Regions from separate parts of the Salmonella sp. A1325 genome, predicted to be linked through region 2. Evidence: predicted binding sites of a transcription regulator. Region 2 holds the regulator's gene; each other region holds the start of a gene.
The links. Region 2 encodes PurR, which represses purine synthesis genes. Its sites were predicted from a motif close to CANGCAAACGTTTGCNTG; they were not measured.
Positions count from the first base shown of each region.

Region 1: the regulator PurR is predicted to act here: its motif matches at 2,235-2,252, upstream of tusA (sulfurtransferase TusA).
Region 3: the regulator PurR is predicted to act here: its motif matches at 3,142-3,159, upstream of NAZ64_RS07675 (nucleoside-specific channel-forming protein Tsx).
Region 4: the regulator PurR is predicted to act here: its motif matches at 1,493-1,510, upstream of pyrC (dihydroorotase).

Region 1 covers NZ_JAMLWO010000004.1:135,801-139,965, reverse strand. The annotation lists gene NAZ64_RS09980 (MFS transporter) at 1-844, shown strand, start outside; gene NAZ64_RS09975 (DcrB family lipoprotein) at 848-1,405, opposite strand; gene NAZ64_RS09970 (7-cyano-7-deazaguanine/7-aminomethyl-7-deazaguanine transporter) at 1,478-2,143, opposite strand; gene tusA (sulfurtransferase TusA) at 2,313-2,558, shown strand; gene tcp (methyl-accepting chemotaxis citrate transducer) at 2,582-4,165, opposite strand, start outside.
Region 2 covers NZ_JAMLWO010000001.1:479,682-483,846, forward strand. The annotation lists gene NAZ64_RS02485 (C40 family peptidase) at 1-792, shown strand, start outside; gene sodB (superoxide dismutase [Fe]) at 919-1,500, shown strand; gene cydH (cytochrome bd-I oxidase subunit CydH) at 1,583-1,672, opposite strand; gene purR (HTH-type transcriptional repressor PurR) at 1,968-2,993, shown strand; gene punR (DNA-binding transcriptional activator PunR) at 2,990-3,922, opposite strand; gene punC (purine nucleoside transporter PunC) at 4,035-4,165, shown strand, end outside.
Region 3 covers NZ_JAMLWO010000003.1:153,694-157,858, reverse strand. The annotation lists gene nusB (transcription antitermination factor NusB) at 1-170, opposite strand, end outside; gene ribH (6,7-dimethyl-8-ribityllumazine synthase) at 191-661, opposite strand; gene ribD (bifunctional diaminohydroxyphosphoribosylaminopyrimidine deaminase/5-amino-6-(5-phosphoribosylamino)uracil reductase RibD) at 750-1,853, opposite strand; gene nrdR (transcriptional regulator NrdR) at 1,857-2,306, opposite strand; gene NAZ64_RS07680 (SadB/YajI family lipoprotein) at 2,458-2,997, shown strand; gene NAZ64_RS07675 (nucleoside-specific channel-forming protein Tsx) at 3,297-4,160, shown strand.
Region 4 covers NZ_JAMLWO010000001.1:729,791-733,955, reverse strand. The annotation lists gene dinI (DNA damage-inducible protein I) at 79-324, opposite strand; gene pyrC (dihydroorotase) at 398-1,444, opposite strand; gene NAZ64_RS03820 (lipoprotein) at 1,548-2,108, opposite strand; gene grxB (glutaredoxin 2) at 2,233-2,880, opposite strand; gene mdtH (multidrug efflux MFS transporter MdtH) at 2,944-4,152, opposite strand.

The sequences.
Region 1 (4,165 bases), on a different contig from region 2:
GATTGGGCAAAGTTTTGCCGGCACCGGTTCGACACTGTGGGGCGTCGGCGTCGTCGGGTCGTTGCATATTGGTCGGGTCATCTCCTGGAACGGTATCGTCACCTACGGCGCAATGGCGATGGGCGCGCCGCTGGGCGTGCTGTGTTATGCCTGGGGCGGGTTACAGGGACTGGCGCTAACGGTGATGGGCGTGGCGCTGTTGGCGATACTGTTAGCCCTTCCACGTCCGTCGGTGAAGGCGAACAAAGGCAAGCCGCTGCCGTTTCGCGCGGTGCTGGGGCGTGTCTGGCTGTATGGTATGGCGTTGGCGCTGGCCTCGGCAGGGTTTGGCGTCATCGCGACGTTTATTACCTTATTTTATGATGCTAAAGGTTGGGATGGCGCCGCCTTTGCGCTCACGTTATTTAGCGTCGCGTTTGTCGGCACGCGTTTGTTGTTCCCTAACGGTATCAATCGTTTAGGCGGGTTGAATGTCGCCATGATCTGCTTTGGCGTGGAGATTATTGGTCTGTTACTGGTGGGGACAGCAGCCATGCCGTGGATGGCAAAAATCGGCGTTTTACTCACGGGGATGGGGTTTTCGCTGGTCTTTCCGGCGCTGGGCGTGGTGGCCGTCAAAGCCGTGCCGCCGCAGAACCAGGGCGCGGCGCTGGCGACCTATACCGTCTTTATGGATATGTCTTTGGGGGTGACCGGGCCGCTGGCGGGGCTGGTGATGACCTGGGCGGGCGTGCCGGTGATTTATCTGGCGGCGGCCGGGCTGGTAGCGATGGCGCTATTGCTGACCTGGCGCTTAAAAAAACGGCCTCCGTCTGCACTGCCGGAGGCCGCATCATCATCGTAAAGGTTATTTAATAACTAACGTATTGATGATGTTTTCAGCCGTGGTTTGCGCTTTTTGCTGATTGTCCGCAGGCAGCGTGACCTGAATCGTCAGCAATTGGTTATCCACTTTACCCAGCACGATGGAAGAGTACGCCGTCTGGCCCTTCGCGGAGATAATGCTGTCCAGTTGTTGCAACGTATGGCCTTTGAGCTCAATAGACTTATTGGTGACGACCTGAAGCTGCGGGTCGCGGCTACGCTGTTGCTCGAGCAGGCGGTTCGCCAGCACCGGCAACGCTTCATCGGTATTATCGCCGACGATAACAATCACCGCTTTCTGGCCCGTCGGGTCAGAATAAACGTGCATATTATTCGCCTGGGTGCCCAGCTTACCGCTTTGATCGGTCATATCCGCCGGCAGTGAGAAACTGAGTTTGCCATCCATCAGGCTGATGGGCTGACCGGAGGCCTGGCTTTCTGCGGCGGCGCTTTCTGCCGACGCTTTTGTATCGTTGTTATCACAGGCCGCAAGCCCCATAACCAGCAGGCCAATACCGGCATATTTAACCAAATTGCGCATTGACTTCTTCCTTTCGATAAACGGCCATAACGGCTCATTCGCTCATCTTATCACAACTCGGAAAACGAACCTTTAACTTGCCGGTAATGGGAAAATTTCAGATTTATCTGCCAGCTTTTTTAGCAACATATTCAGTAGAACGCCGTACATCGGCAGGAAGAAAATAATGCTGATGAGTACCTTAAAGCAATAATCCACCAGCGCAATTTCCATCCAGTGCCCGGCCATAAAGGCATCGGGGCTTCGCCAGAACGCAATAAAGAAAAAGGCAAGGGTATCGCTGATATTGCCAAACAGCGTTGAAGCGGTCGGCGCCAGCCACCAGCGACGATTTTGGCGCAGGCGGTTAAACACATGGACGTCAAGGATCTGTCCCAGCGCGTAGGCCATAAAGCTGGCGGCGGCGATACGGGCGACAAACAGATTAAAGTTCGCCAACGCGGCGAAACCTTGCCAGGCGCCCATATAGAACAGCGATGACACCACATATGACACCAGCAGCGCAGGGATCATGACGGCGAAGATAATGCGGCGCGCCAGCGGTGCGCCAAAAATACGCACGGTAAGATCGGTGGCGAGAAAAATAAAAGGAAAACTAAACGCGCCCCAGGTCGTGTGGAAACCAAAAATAGTGATGGGGAGCTGCACCAGATAGTTACTGGAAATGATCACCAGTAAATGGAATAGCGATAGCCAGAACAACGCTTTTACGCGCTGTGATTGTGTAAACGGAGTCATATTGTGACCTTTTTGTTGGATGGGGTGAGGGAACCCAATAAAGAACCGCCGCATAATACTGTTTTGTGCTGGCATTGCAATGGCTAATTTTCACGCAATCGTTAACCTGCCTGGCTTACTGACGAAGATGGGCGTAAAATATCGCCGTTTTTCTACCATTGAGACGAAGATGAGCGATCTGTTTTCCTCCCCTGACCATACGCTTGACGCCCTGGGGCTGCGTTGCCCTGAACCGGTAATGATGGTGCGCAAAACGGTGCGCAACATGCAAACTGGCGAAACATTGCTGATTATCGCCGACGATCCGGCGACAACGCGTGATATTCCGGGGTTCTGTACCTTTATGGAACACGATTTGCTGGCGCAAGAGACGGAGGGTCTGCCGTACCGCTATTTATTGCGTAAAGCGCATTAACCGCACGGCAGATAGCATTCTGATTAGAAGCTTTCCCAGTTCGCCTGTTCTGCGGCGGGCTGTGGCGTTAAACCTTTGCTTAACGGCGTTGGCGACGCCTCCCGACGAGGCTGTTTCTGGATGCGGAACGCGGCGACCGCCTGACGAAGTTCGTTAGCCTGATCTTCCAGCGCCGCCGCCGCTGCTGCGGATTCCTCTACCAGCGAGGCGTTTTGCTGCGTCACGCTGTCCATTTCCGATACCGCCTGCGCCACCTGCTCAATGCCTTTGCTTTGCTCATCGGAGGCAGAGGCGATTTCGCCCATAATATCGGTCACGCGGGTCACGGCGTTAACGATCTCTTTCATGGTTTCTCCCGCTTCGCGTACCTGCGTAGAGCCGGTATCAATGCGCGACACGGAGTTTTCAATCAGCACTTTGATCTCTTTGGCGGCCTGCGCGCTACGGCTGGCCAACGTGCGTACCTCTCCGGCCACGACCGCGAATCCTCGCCCCTGTTCGCCGGCGCGGGCGGCTTCTACCGCGGCGTTCAGCGCCAGGATATTAGTCTGGAAGGCGATACCGTCAATCACGCTGGTGATGTCCACGATTTTTTCCGAGCTTTCGGCGATATCGTTCATGGTGTTCACTACGTTATCCACCACGCGTCCTCCTTTACGCGCGGTTTCTGATGCGGTTTTCGCCAGACCCGTCGCCTGTCGTGCGTTATCGGTGTTTTGCCGTACCGTGGCGGTTAACTGTTCCATGCTGGCGGCGGTCTCCTCCAGCGCCGAGGCCTGCTGTTCGGTACGGGAAGAGAGGTCGCTGCTGCCGGCGGAAATTTCGCCTGCGCCAGTATAGATAGAGTCTGCGTTATCGCGCACCGCGCTGACGGTACGGATTAACGACTGCTGCATCGTTTTAAGACCGGCGGCCAGTTGACCCATTTCACTGCGTCCTTCAGCCTCTATCTCATGGGTAAGATCGCCGTCGGCGATAGTTTGAATGTGCGCCATAATCCGTTGCAGCGGGCGGAGTAGAACGCGTTGCAGCCCCAGCCAGATAAACGCCAGTACGATGAGCACGATAAGTAGAATTATCCCCAGCGTCCATTGCATCTGGGTAAAACTGCTCTGATTCTGATCGCTGGCTAATTTTATTAATTGCGCATTTTGAGAGAGCCACTGGTCATATACCTGCTCCATGTCATCCTGCGCTTTTTGCGCGTCAAGGTTGCCATAGGCGGCGTAATTATCGGCTTTAAGATAGTGGATAGACTGCTGCAAAACGTCATACATCTGCTTAAAGCTGGCTTCGGCCTGGGCATCCAACGCCGGATCTTTGCCCGCGATCGCTTCGGAGTTCACGTAGTTGTTGAAATGCTTTTCCGCTTCGTTGAGCGACGCGCCAGCGTTGGTTAACAGCGTGTTCATGGCGTCCAGCGAGGCGGGATCGCGCTGATTTTTTAACATGCGTATCGCCACGCGGTTAATGGTAACGCGGGTTTCAATCAATGTCTGAAAACTGCCGCCCAGTTCCTGTTGTTGGTAACTCAGTGCGCTCGCATTCTGGAAATTCAGCCGATCGCTACTGACGGCGGAATAAAACAGTATTCCTGTCACCAGCAA
Region 2 (4,165 bases):
CTCTGTGCTTTACTTTTTACTACTCTCCCTTTTACGCCAATGGCCCATGCTTCCAGGCAAGCCAAAGCGACGCCTGCTGTTTCTCATGTCACGAAAACGGCAGATAAAAAGAAAAGCACAACGAAAAAGATCAGTAAGACCAACAAAAAAAACGTAAAAAAAACCTCAAAAACCAGCCGTTCTTCTTCCGCTTCTACGCCAAAACGTACCACCGCCTCCACGAAATCTCGTCATACGACGCATCGTCGTAACAGAACCGCGCCCACGTCAATCGCCGCCCTCGACGTAACGGAAAAATGCACGACGCGTAAAGGCCGTAAGCCGCACTGCGTGAAGGGGAAAGGAACATTGCCGGTCTCTATTGCCGATGCGCATCGTGCAAAAGTACAAAAAGCGACGAAAACCGCGATGTCCAAGCTCATGAATCAGATTGGTAAACCGTATCACTGGGGAGGCGCGTCGCCGCGCACCGGTTTTGATTGCAGCGGTCTGGTGTATTATGCCTATAAAGATTTAGTGAAGATCCGTATCCCCCGAACGGCGAATGAGATGTATCACCTGCGTGACGCGGCGCCCATTGAGCGTAGCGAGTTGAAAAACGGCGATCTGGTGTTCTTCCGTACGCAGGGGCGCGGCACCGCCGATCACGTTGGCGTCTATGTCGGCAACGGTAAGTTTATCCAGTCTCCGCGCAGCGGTCAGGAAATTAAGATCACCTCACTGAACGAAGAGTACTGGCAGCGTCATTATGTCGGCGCCCGTCGGGTGATGACGCCTAAAACAATTCGCTAATATTTTATCCTGTCGTTTAACGACAGGATAACTTCTTCTTTTGCGCCACCTCTCAATTTGCTACCCTATCCTTACGCGCACCAGGGTTATTGTGCGTGCGCAATATTAATAATAAGGAGAGAAGCAATGTCGTTCGAATTACCTGCATTACCGTATGCCAAAGATGCTCTGGCACCGCATATTTCTGCTGAGACGCTGGAATATCACTATGGCAAACATCATCAGACTTACGTGACCAATCTTAACAATTTGATCAAAGGCACGGCGTTTGAAGGCAAATCGCTGGAAGAGATCGTGCGAGCCTCCGAAGGCGGTATCTTTAATAACGCCGCTCAGGTATGGAACCACACCTTCTACTGGAACTGCCTGGCGCCAAACGCTGGCGGCGAACCGACCGGGAAACTGGCTGATGCTATCGCGGCATCTTTTGGCAGCTTCGCGGAATTTAAAGCGCAGTTCACCGATGCCGCTATCAAAAACTTTGGTTCCGGATGGACATGGCTGGTAAAAAGCGCTGATGGCAAACTGGCTATCGTTTCTACCTCAAATGCCGGTACGCCGCTGACTACGGATGCAACGCCGTTGCTGACGGTTGATGTGTGGGAACACGCGTATTACATCGACTACCGCAACGCCCGTCCAAACTATCTGGAGCATTTCTGGGCGCTGGTTAACTGGGAATTTGTTGCGAAAAATCTCGCCGCATAAGTCTGAGTACGCAGAAGGTACGCCTTCTGCGTTTTAGAGAGGGATAGAATAGAGGAGACGCCCACCCTCAGAAGAGAGGAAATCAGTGCAGAGCGGCCGTTAATCCACCTGCGACAATCACGCCCAGAACAATCAGCGTAGTAATCAACGAAAATTTCAGGTCGGTACTCATCAAGTTTTCTCCTTTTTATTCCCACACAAAAAGTGATATAGCGCATTTTTGCACATTCCCGCACAAAAATCTCTCATGTTTTATATTGATAACTGTTTTTAACGCTTCCCCTTTTCCTCAAGATCAGACAAAATTCCAGGCTTACTGAATTAGCGTAACGGCCATTGACCCCTTCCTGACGTTCCGTGTCGTTTTTCCGGCGTGCCGCAACCCTGATGTTGCGATTAGGGTGTGTGTAGGCAAACGTTTACCTGGCGTTTCTCAGGAGCTTAGCGAGGGTCTGGAGTGAAATGTAATGGCAACAATTAAAGATGTAGCGAAACGAGCAAACGTTTCCACTACAACTGTATCACACGTAATCAACAAAACGCGTTTTGTCGCTGAAGAAACGCGTAACGCGGTCTGGGCGGCAATTAAAGAGCTGCACTACTCTCCCAGCGCCGTCGCGCGTAGCCTGAAGGTTAACCATACCAAGTCGATAGGCTTACTGGCGACCAGCAGCGAAGCGGCCTATTTTGCCGAAATTATCGAGGCAGTTGAAAAAAACTGTTTCCAGAAAGGCTATACGCTGATTTTAGGCAACGCCTGGAATAACCTGGAAAAACAGCGCGCCTACCTGTCCATGATGGCGCAAAAGCGCGTGGATGGCCTGCTGGTGATGTGTTCTGAGTATCCAGAACCTCTGCTTTCCATGCTGGAAGAGTATCGCCATATTCCGATGGTGGTGATGGACTGGGGTGAAGCGAAGGCCGATTTTACCGACACGGTGATTGATAACGCCTTTGCAGGCGGCTATATGGCGGGTCGTTATCTGGTTGAGCGCGGCCACCGGGATATTGGCGTTATTCCCGGCCCGCTGGAGCGCAACACCGGCGCGGGCCGGCTCGCAGGCTTTATGAAAGCCATGGAGGAGGCGCTGATCAACGTGCCGGACAACTGGATTGTTCAGGGCGACTTCGAGCCGGAATCCGGTTACCACGCGATGCAGCAAATTTTATCGCAGTCACATCGCCCTACCGCCGTTTTCTGCGGCGGCGATATTATGGCGATGGGCGCGCTTTGCGCGGCTGACGAAATGGGGCTTCGCGTACCGCAGGACGTTTCGGTGATCGGTTATGACAATGTGCGTAACGCCCGTTTCTTCACCCCGGCGCTGACGACGATTCACCAGCCCAAAGACTCTTTAGGCGAAACCGCATTTAATATGCTATTGGATCGCATCGTCAATAAGCGTGAAGAGTCACAGTCTATTGAAGTTCATCCACGCCTGGTTGAGCGTCGCTCGGTCGCTGACGGCCCGTTCCGCGACTATCGGCGTTAATCCCCGCTGTCGGGAGCCTCTTCTGGCTCCCGCAGCCACTCCCGATTCAACGTTTCGCTATCGCCCAAATAGTCCAGCAGCCATGCCAGCGCGGGCGAGGCCTCGTTTTGCTGCCACGTCACGCAACAGGCCGCATCGGGAAACGGATTCTCTAACGTCAGCGCCACCCATTTTCCGCTGTCTATCCACTGTCGGGCAAAATGCGTCGGCACCATTCCCACGCATAGTCCTGCCGACAGGCAGGTTGCCGATGACTCCCAGTCCGGTACGACGACCCTTTTTTGGTTATCCAGCAGCCAGGTAATCCGTTTCGGTAAGGTTCGCGAAGTGTCTTCCCTGACCAGCGACGGCCAGTTGCGCAGGGTATCGTCGCTTAACGGCCCAGGCATTGACGCCAGCGGATGATCGCTTGCCACTACGCAGCTCCAGCTCAGGGTCCCCATATCCCGAAAAGCGTAACGTCCCCCTACCGGAATCGCCTGCGTCGCCCCAATCGCCAGTTCGACACGCCCGTCGGAGAGCGCGTCCCAGACGCCGTTAAACACCTCCTGAAAAACCAGCAGTTCCACATCGTCAAAATGACGATAGAAATCGACGATCATCTGCCGGGTACGTTCAGGTCTGACGATATTGTCCACCGCAATAGCTAACTGCCCGCGCCAGCCATTAGCAATTTGCTGACACTGCTGGCGAGTGATCTGCATTTTTTTGATAACAGAACGCCCTTCTTTTAAAAACCAGACGCCAGCAGGCGTCAGTTCAACATCACGGTGACGTCGTACAAAAAGCGGTACGGCCAGCCACTCCTCTAGCTGACGAACGGTGTAGCTGACTGCTGAAGGCACACGGTGCAGTTCCTGCGCCGCCGCGCTAAAACTGCCATTGCGCGCCACGGCGTCAACCACTTCAAGCGAGTATTCCGACCACATAATTTGCCTACAAAAATTTTGAATTCACTGGACAAATATTAACGTTTCACAACCGTAATTTCACTCCCTACACTCTGCGACAATGTCTGTCTGATAAGAAAGAGAAACAAATATGCAACCTGGAAAAGGTTTTTTAGTCTGGTTAGCCGGTCTTAGCGTGCTGGGATTTCTGGCTACGGACATGTACCTGCCCGCATTTGCCGCCATACAGGCGGATTTACAAACGCCTGCCGCCGCTGTCAG
Region 3 (4,165 bases), on a different contig from region 2:
GTCGCCACCCCGGATAGCAGTTCACGGAAATAGAGAACGTCGACGTCTTTTACGTCCTGTTCCGCCAGGAACTGGTATTCAACATCAGCGATGTCGTTCTGGGACAACTGCCAGGAGTAAAGCGCCTGGACGGCACACTCACGGGCGCGGCGACGAGCAGCAGGTTTCACGGAATTCCCCTTACAAAAAATCAGGCCTTAATGGCTTTCAATACATTAATCATTTCAAGCGCGGTCAGCGCAGCTTCTGCGCCTTTATTACCGGCTTTTGTACCAGCACGTTCGATGGCTTGTTCAATACTCTCGGTGGTCAGAACACCAAAGGCTACCGGCACGCCACTGTCCTGGGCAACGCTTGCCAGGCCATTGCTGGCGCCGCCTGCCACATATTCAAAGTGCGCAGTCCCCCCGCGAATCACGGTTCCCAGCGCAACCACGGCGTCATATTTACCGCTTTTCGCCAGCGCTTCGGTCGCCAGCGGCAGTTCATAGGCGCCAGGCACCCACACTACGGTAATATTATCATCTTTTACCTGACCAATACGCGTCAGGGCATCAACCGCGCCATCCAGCAGGCTGTCGTTGATAAACTGATTGAAACGCGCAATAGTGATGGCGACACGAGCGTCAGGGGCTGCAACGTTAGCTTTAATAATGTTCATATTCTCTCTTCCAGGGTTCATTTGGCCCCGCAGGGGGGCGGATTTTATCATAATAATTTGAGCGCTGCTCCCCTTTCGACGGGAGAACTCATGCGCTCACCATATGCAGGCAAACATCCGGGCCGACATGACGTATTTCGCTGAAGGTAAATTGCGGCGCGTCGGCGAGCTTCTCAAGCCCCGGCAATTCGCATAATCCCCGCGCCTGGGTTCCCAACAATTTAGGCGCGACATAGACAATCAGTTCATCCACCAGCCCGGCTTGCAGCAACGCGCCCGCCAGTCCCGGTCCGGCTTCAACCCATATGCTATTAATCTGCTGCCTGCCTAACTGCATCATCAGCACAACCAGATCCAAATGTCCGTTGTGCGCCGGCACGCTGATAGTACGAACCGAATCGGGCCACGCGCGGCTATCTTCTTGGGTACGCGCGATCCACGTTTCGCCAGGCTGCTGCACAATACGATGCGCAGGCGTTACCCGGTTTTGGCTGTCGATAACAATTCGCACCGGCTGGCGCAGATTTTCCTGCGGGTAAGACGCCTGCGTAGAGGCATCTAACTCCGCCCAACGCACCGTCAAGGCCGGATCGTCAGCCAATACCGTCGCGCTACTGGTTAAGATAGCGTGACTTTGCGCACGCAAGCGCTGAACGTCGCGCCGGGCCTGCGGCGAGGTGATCCACTGGCTTTCGCCGCTGGCCATCGCCGTCCGTCCATCCACGGAGGCGCCCAGTTTAAGCTGAAGATAAGGGAATCCGGTACGCATCCGCTTGAGGAAGCCTTTATTGAGCGCCTCCGCTTCACTCATCATTAACCCGTGGCTGACCGCAATACCCGCCTGTTGCAGGCGATACAGCCCGCGCCCGGCGACCTGTGGATTTGGGTCCTGCATCGCGGCGACCACGCGCGCGACGCCGGCCGCAATCAGCGCATCGCAACATGGCGGCGTTCGCCCATGATGGCTACAGGGTTCAAGCGTGACATAGGCGGTTGCGCCTTTGGCTTTTGCGCCCGCCATCCGCAGCGCATGGACCTCGGCGTGCGGCTCTCCGGCGCGCTGGTGATAACCTTCGCCGACGATGTCGCCATTGTTAACAATGACACAGCCGACATTAGGGTTCGGGTGAGTGGTGAAACGCCCACGCTGCGCCAGTTTTAGCGCTCGCGCCATGTAAAATTCATCCTGCATGGCTTAGTCCTGTAGGCGAGCGATTTCTTCGCCAAAGTCTTTGATATCTTCGAAACTGCGATAGACGGAGGCAAAGCGAATATACGCGACTTTATCGAGTTTTTTCAGCTGCTCCATGACCAGGTTGCCAATCATCTTGCTGGGAACTTCACGCTCCCCAGTGGCACGTAATTGTGACTTAATATGGTTCAATGCCATTTCAACATCATCTGCGCTGACGGGTCTTTTTTCCAGCGCTCTCAACATGCCGCTACGCAGCTTATCCTCATTAAAGGGTTCGCGCACATCGTTGCTTTTTATCACGCGCGGCATGACCAGTTCAGCCACTTCAAAGGTCGTAAAGCGTTCATTACACACCAGACACTGCCGACGGCGGCGCACGGACGAGCCCTCGCCTACAAGACGAGAGTCAATGACTTTGGTATCTACGGCGAAACAAAATGGGCAATGCATACGGCGTCCTGACCAGATGATTTAGAAAACGCTATTTTACCCTGAACTGGCGCGACAACAAAGGCGGAGCGCTTTTGAGATAAAGGATCGGTGCCTTTGTGCGTATAGCGCACTACCATTACGCTATCGGACCACGAAGGAAATGATCGACATGACAAGACGTTACCTAAGAATTCTCCTGGTGGGAAGTCTCTTGAGCCTGACCGCCTGCGCGCCGCAGAGCGAAGTTCGCCAGATGCATCAAAGCATTAGCACCCTGAATAAAGAGATGACCCAACTGAATCAGGAAACGGTAAAAATTACCCAACAAAATAAGCTGAATGCGGAGTCAACCCGCGGCGTCTATTTGTTGCCTGGCGCCAATACGCCTGCCCGGCTGGAGAGTCAGATCGGTACGCTACGTATGACATTGCTGGAGATTACGCCTGACGCAGACGGCGCTCACGCAACGTTACGCATTCAGGGCGAGTCCCGCGATCCGCTGCCGGCATTCAGCGCTACCGTAGAGTACGGGCAAATTCAGGGCACTACGGAGAACTATCAGGAGGTGAATGCACAGAGCCTTCTGGTAAATGCCCCTGCCAGCTTGCTGGCGCCCAGTGATGTCAATATTTCGTTACCGTTGAAGGGGATCACTCCGGCGCAGTTAGGCTTCATTCGCATCCATGATATTCAGCCTGTTAATCAATAAACGTTCTGGCGGAGCGTTTTGTGCGTTCCGCAACATCCCCCGCGCGACTTTTGTTGCCCTACTGACATTTTCGTCATTTATGACATAGATTGGTAATATTCATGAAAGACAGTACTGTCGCCGCACCTAAAATGCGCAAACGTGAACGCAATCGATTACGTAAATGATAGATATGTGAAACAAGACATATTTTTGTGAGCAATGATTTTTATAATAGGCTCCGCAGAAACACGAAATATTTAGAAACGCAAATTGCGTTCTTTTCACTCCCGTAAGGGATTTCAAACAGTGGCATACATATGAAAAAAACTTTACTCGCAGTCAGCGCAGCGCTGGCGCTCACCTCATCTTTTACTGCTAACGCAGCAGAAAATGATCAGCCGCAGTATTTGTCCGACTGGTGGCACCAGAGCGTAAACGTGGTAGGCAGCTACCATACCCGTTTCTCGCCGAAATTGAACAACGACGTCTATCTGGAATATGAAGCATTTGCCAAAAAAGACTGGTTTGATTTCTACGGCTATATCGATATTCCCAAAACCTTTGATTGGGGTAACGGCAACGATAAAGGTATCTGGTCCGACGGTTCTCCGCTGTTCATGGAAATAGAACCGCGTTTCTCGATTGATAAGCTGACCGGCGCAGACCTGAGCTTCGGCCCGTTTAAAGAGTGGTATTTCGCCAACAACTACATCTACGATATGGGCGATAACAAAGCCAGCCGCCAGAGCACGTGGTATATGGGTCTGGGGACCGATATCGACACCGGCCTGCCGATGGGCCTGTCGCTGAACGTGTATGCGAAATATCAGTGGCAAAACTACGGCGCGTCCAATGAAAACGAATGGGACGGCTACCGTTTCAAAGTGAAATACTTCGTCCCCATCACCGATCTGTGGGGCGGTAAACTGAGCTATATCGGCTTTACCAACTTTGACTGGGGATCTGATTTAGGCGACGATCCGAACCGTACCAGCAACTCCATCGCTTCCAGCCATATCCTGGCGCTGAACTACGATCACTGGCACTACTCGGTCGTTGCGCGTTACTTCCATAACGGCGGACAGTGGCAGAATGGCGCAAAACTGAACTGGGGCGACGGCGATTTCAGCGCGAAATCTACCGGCTGGGGCGGCTACCTGGTCGTGGGTTACAACTTCTAAACCTG
Region 4 (4,165 bases), 250 kb from region 2:
TCAGGCGAAATATTCATCAGTTGCGCAAATAAAAAAGCCGGGGCGACCCGGCAAACATACATCACTGCATATCATTTTTTATTCATTGATGAACCAGTCATCAGCGCTCTCCCAGGTCTCCTGGAGAATCTCGCTAATGCGTTCTTTGTCCTCTTTTGATGCGCCAATGACGGACAAGTTGTTGGCGGTAGCGTAACGCACGGTGACGTTACCCAAATTCTCAGGAAAATGATGGCTAATACGGCGGGAGAGTTCGCCCGCCAGCGCATCAATCGCACCGGCAGGCAGAGGTGACGTTTTGGCTATAGTGACTTCAATACGCATAATGGCCCCCTGTTGAATATACTGGATATATATACAGTTAAATCCAATATATAGCAACAAGTAAGCGCATTTTTTATTTTTTTACTGACCAGCGTACTGTTTCACCCGCTAAAAAAGGCACCAGCGAATCATCAGCCAGCGCGATATTTTCCGGTATCTGTTGTTCATCGCGAACCAGTTCCACCCACCCCGTATTCACCGGCAGGCCATAGAATTGCGGGCCATTCAGTGAACAGAACGCTTCAAAGTGCGCCAGCGCGTTCATTTCCTCAAACACGGCGGCATAACTGCCAAGGGCGGAGGGGGCGTTGAAACAACCGGCGCAGCCGCAACTGGTCTCTTTACGATGACGTGAATGCGGCGCTGAATCCGTCCCCAGGAAGGCGCGCGTAAAACCACTGGCGACCAGGTCGCGTAAAGCCTGTTGGTGAATATTGCGTTTCAGAATCGGCAGACAGTACAGGTGAGGACGAATGCCGCCGACCAGCATATCATTACGGTTAAACATTAAATGTTGAGGCGTAATGGTAGCCGCCAGGTAGTCGTTGCCGTCACGTACATACTGCGCGGCATCTTTGGTCGTGATGTGTTCAAAGACCACTTTAAGCGCGGTCAGACGCTGGCGTAGCGGTTCCATTACGGTGTCGATAAAACGCGCTTCACGATCGAAGATATCAACCTCCGCATGGGTCACCTCACCGTGGACCAGCAATGGCATTCCGAGTTTTTCCATCCGCTCCAGTACCGGCATGATAGCGTCGACTGACGTTACGCCATGACTGGAGTTAGTGGTGGCATTGGCCGGGTAAAGCTTAGCCGCAGTAAATACGCCTTCATGGAAACCACGCTCCAGTTCATCGGCATCGAGCGAATCCGTTAAATAGCAGGTCATTAACGGCGTGAAATCATGCCCGGCGGGCACCGCATCGAGAATACGCTGGCGGTAGGCGATCGCTGCATCAATGGTCGTGATGGGGGACGCCAGGTTCGGCATCACGATAGCGCGACCATAAATTTCGCTGGTATAGGGTACGACCGTTTTTAACATGTCGCCATCGCGAAGGTGAACGTGCCAGTCGTCCGGGCGGCGGATCTTTAAAACCTGGGATGGTGCAGTCATTAATAAGCTCCGGCTGAGGAATAGTCTTTTTGCCGGAAACAAAGGATAAGCGGAAACGTTTTCGTTTGCACGTAAAAAAAGGGCGCGAGCGCGCCCTCCGAAATCAATTGGTGAAAGGAATAACGATTTCACCAGGTTTAACTTCAATGCCTTTCGCGAGTTTCTTCGCTAACGCTTCGCCTTTACTGCTGTCCTCACGCAACACGTAAGCGGGCCGCTGGTTAAAGTAGCTACGTAAAGACTGATTTAAATAGGGCAGGAGCGTTTGTAGCACCGATTGCATTTTCTCCGGCGTCACGGTGGCGTCTACTACTTCCATCTCCTGAAGATAGATGGCGCCTTTTTCTTTATCAAAGACCGGCAGGGCTTTTAGCTTGAGTTTCATCGTCGCTTTTTGACTGCCAAACAGGGAATTCATATCCAGCCTGGCATCGCCAGTAAGGGTGACTTTATTAGGCTCTTCCCGACCAATCTGGCTGACAAGGTTAGTCAATACGATATGCGCGTCGGCAATGCCGGGCAGACCAATATCTTTTGAGAAATTATTCCGTTTTTCAAGCGCTTGATTGATTTCTTGTTCGCTAATGGTGTATTGCGTAAGTTGATTACAACCCACTAACAGGCCGCTAACTACCAGCGCAGCGGCAAAAAAAAACTTTTTCATGGCGTTCCTTAGCATGTTGCCTGTGCCCTAATCTTGACACAAAGCAGCATGTCGCGCCAGCGGACATGGTGCCACTAGAAAAAGCTGAAAAAGGCGGCAAGAAAGGGTTGCCGCCTGGCGGGAGTTAGATAGCCATTGAGGAGAGTAAATTAATTTGCGTCTGCTTCGCCATATTATCGCGATAGTCCGCGACTTTTGTCGGCCAGTGGATACCGGCGACCAGCGTCAGATTACGCAGAAGCGGAAACAGATGAATATCATCTTCCGATAATTCGCCGTTAACGGCGTTAGGCTGTACGATGAGTTTATCCAGCAAACGTAAATCATCGCCGATCTTTTTAATCAGTCCGGCAGAGTGCGCAAGATGGTTGTCAAAACTGCCAGATGAGGCCTCTTTTTTGCGGATAAAATACTGGCGCGCCGCAGGGGTAGAAAATTCATCGAAAGCGGATTTTGCAAATCGCGGCAGCAGTAGCTGATTAACGTAACCGTTAACTTTGCGCAACCACTCTTCAATGGCTGGATTGCGTTTCCCGGTTAACAGCGGTTTGCCGTCGAGGTTGTCGACATAATGTACAATATCCATACTTTCAGGAAGGTAGCGACTATCATCTTTTTGCAGGATGGGCACCATCTTTTGACCAATCATCCGGGTGGGCGTCGCCTCGTCGTCATTTTGTAACACGTTAAGTTCAACGGGGATGTTCTTCAGGCCGAAAATCATGCGGGCTTTAACGCAGAAAGGGCAATGATCGTAAATATAAAGCTTCACGTTTCTCCTCCATTTGACTGTCGGTTCCTGACCAGTATGGAGGAGATAGCGACAGGTATCAAATCAGGCGCCGGGTTCCAGCATCCGGCGCGGCGTGCGTTTATGACTAAATTGCCAGCCTAAAGCCAAAAAGGTGATAAAGCCGATAATACCGAGCATCATCCACGGTAGTTCAGGCTGCGCAAGCGCTTTACCCATATCAAACAACCAGCCGCCGCCGATATAACCAATCGCGCCGCCAATGGCTAATCCCAGACGGCTAAAGCCCATATAGCTTCCCCGCGCCCTCGCGTCCGCGAGCGACGCGCTGAGCGTTTCGCGCGCCGGTTCGGCGATAACCGAGCCGATGTAGAAAGCGCAAATAAGCGTAAAAAGCTGCTGTAAATTGCCCACCATCCCGATGGGGATCATGCTCAGCGACATGACGAGCAAACCGGCCATCAGCCGATGCTCTAGCCGAAAACGCTTTTCGCTCCAGCGGGCAATCGGGTAGAGCAACGTCAGCGAGAGACACGCCTCAATAGCGTACATCCATTTCACGGCAGCAGGCGAACCGGCGATATCGTTTACCATAATCGGCAGCATTAACATGACCTGTACCGCCAGCATATAGTAGCCCGCCAGCGTCAGCACGTAGGTGACAAACCTTTTATCGCTCATGACGCGGCGCATTCCTTCACGCACCGGCGTTCTGACCGTTGATAGCTTCCAGGCCGGAAGCAGCCATGCGTTGAAAAGGGCGCATAATATGAACAAAATAGCGCCCGTCGCGCAGACCAGGCGAAAATCGTATTGTAGCAACCAGCTTCCCAGCAGCGCGCCAATCACCGCGCCCGCGCTGTCCTGCATCATCAACAGAGAGAAGAAGCGGCCCCGTTGCTCCGGACGAATTAATTTGACCACCAGCGCTGAACGCGGCGGGTCGAAAAGCGTACCGCCGAGACCGGAAAGAAAGCAGGAAAACCACAAGAGCCAGGGCTCATGCGCGATACCCATGGTGGCAAAGCCGGCGGCGCGCATCAGCATACCGGTGACAATCATCGGTTTCGCGCCAAAGCGATCGGCGATGGCGCCGCCAAAAATGCCCAGACCTTGTTGAATAAACTGGCGCAGGCCGAGCGCGATCCCTACCATTACGGCAGCCCACCCCATTTGATCGACAAAGCGAATAGAGATGAGCGGGAAGACGACGAAAAAACCCAGCACCACCAACATGTTATCGATGAGAAGAAAATATTTACCCAGGTTCCTCGCCTGCGAGACGCGCGACATTTCCCCTCCCGGG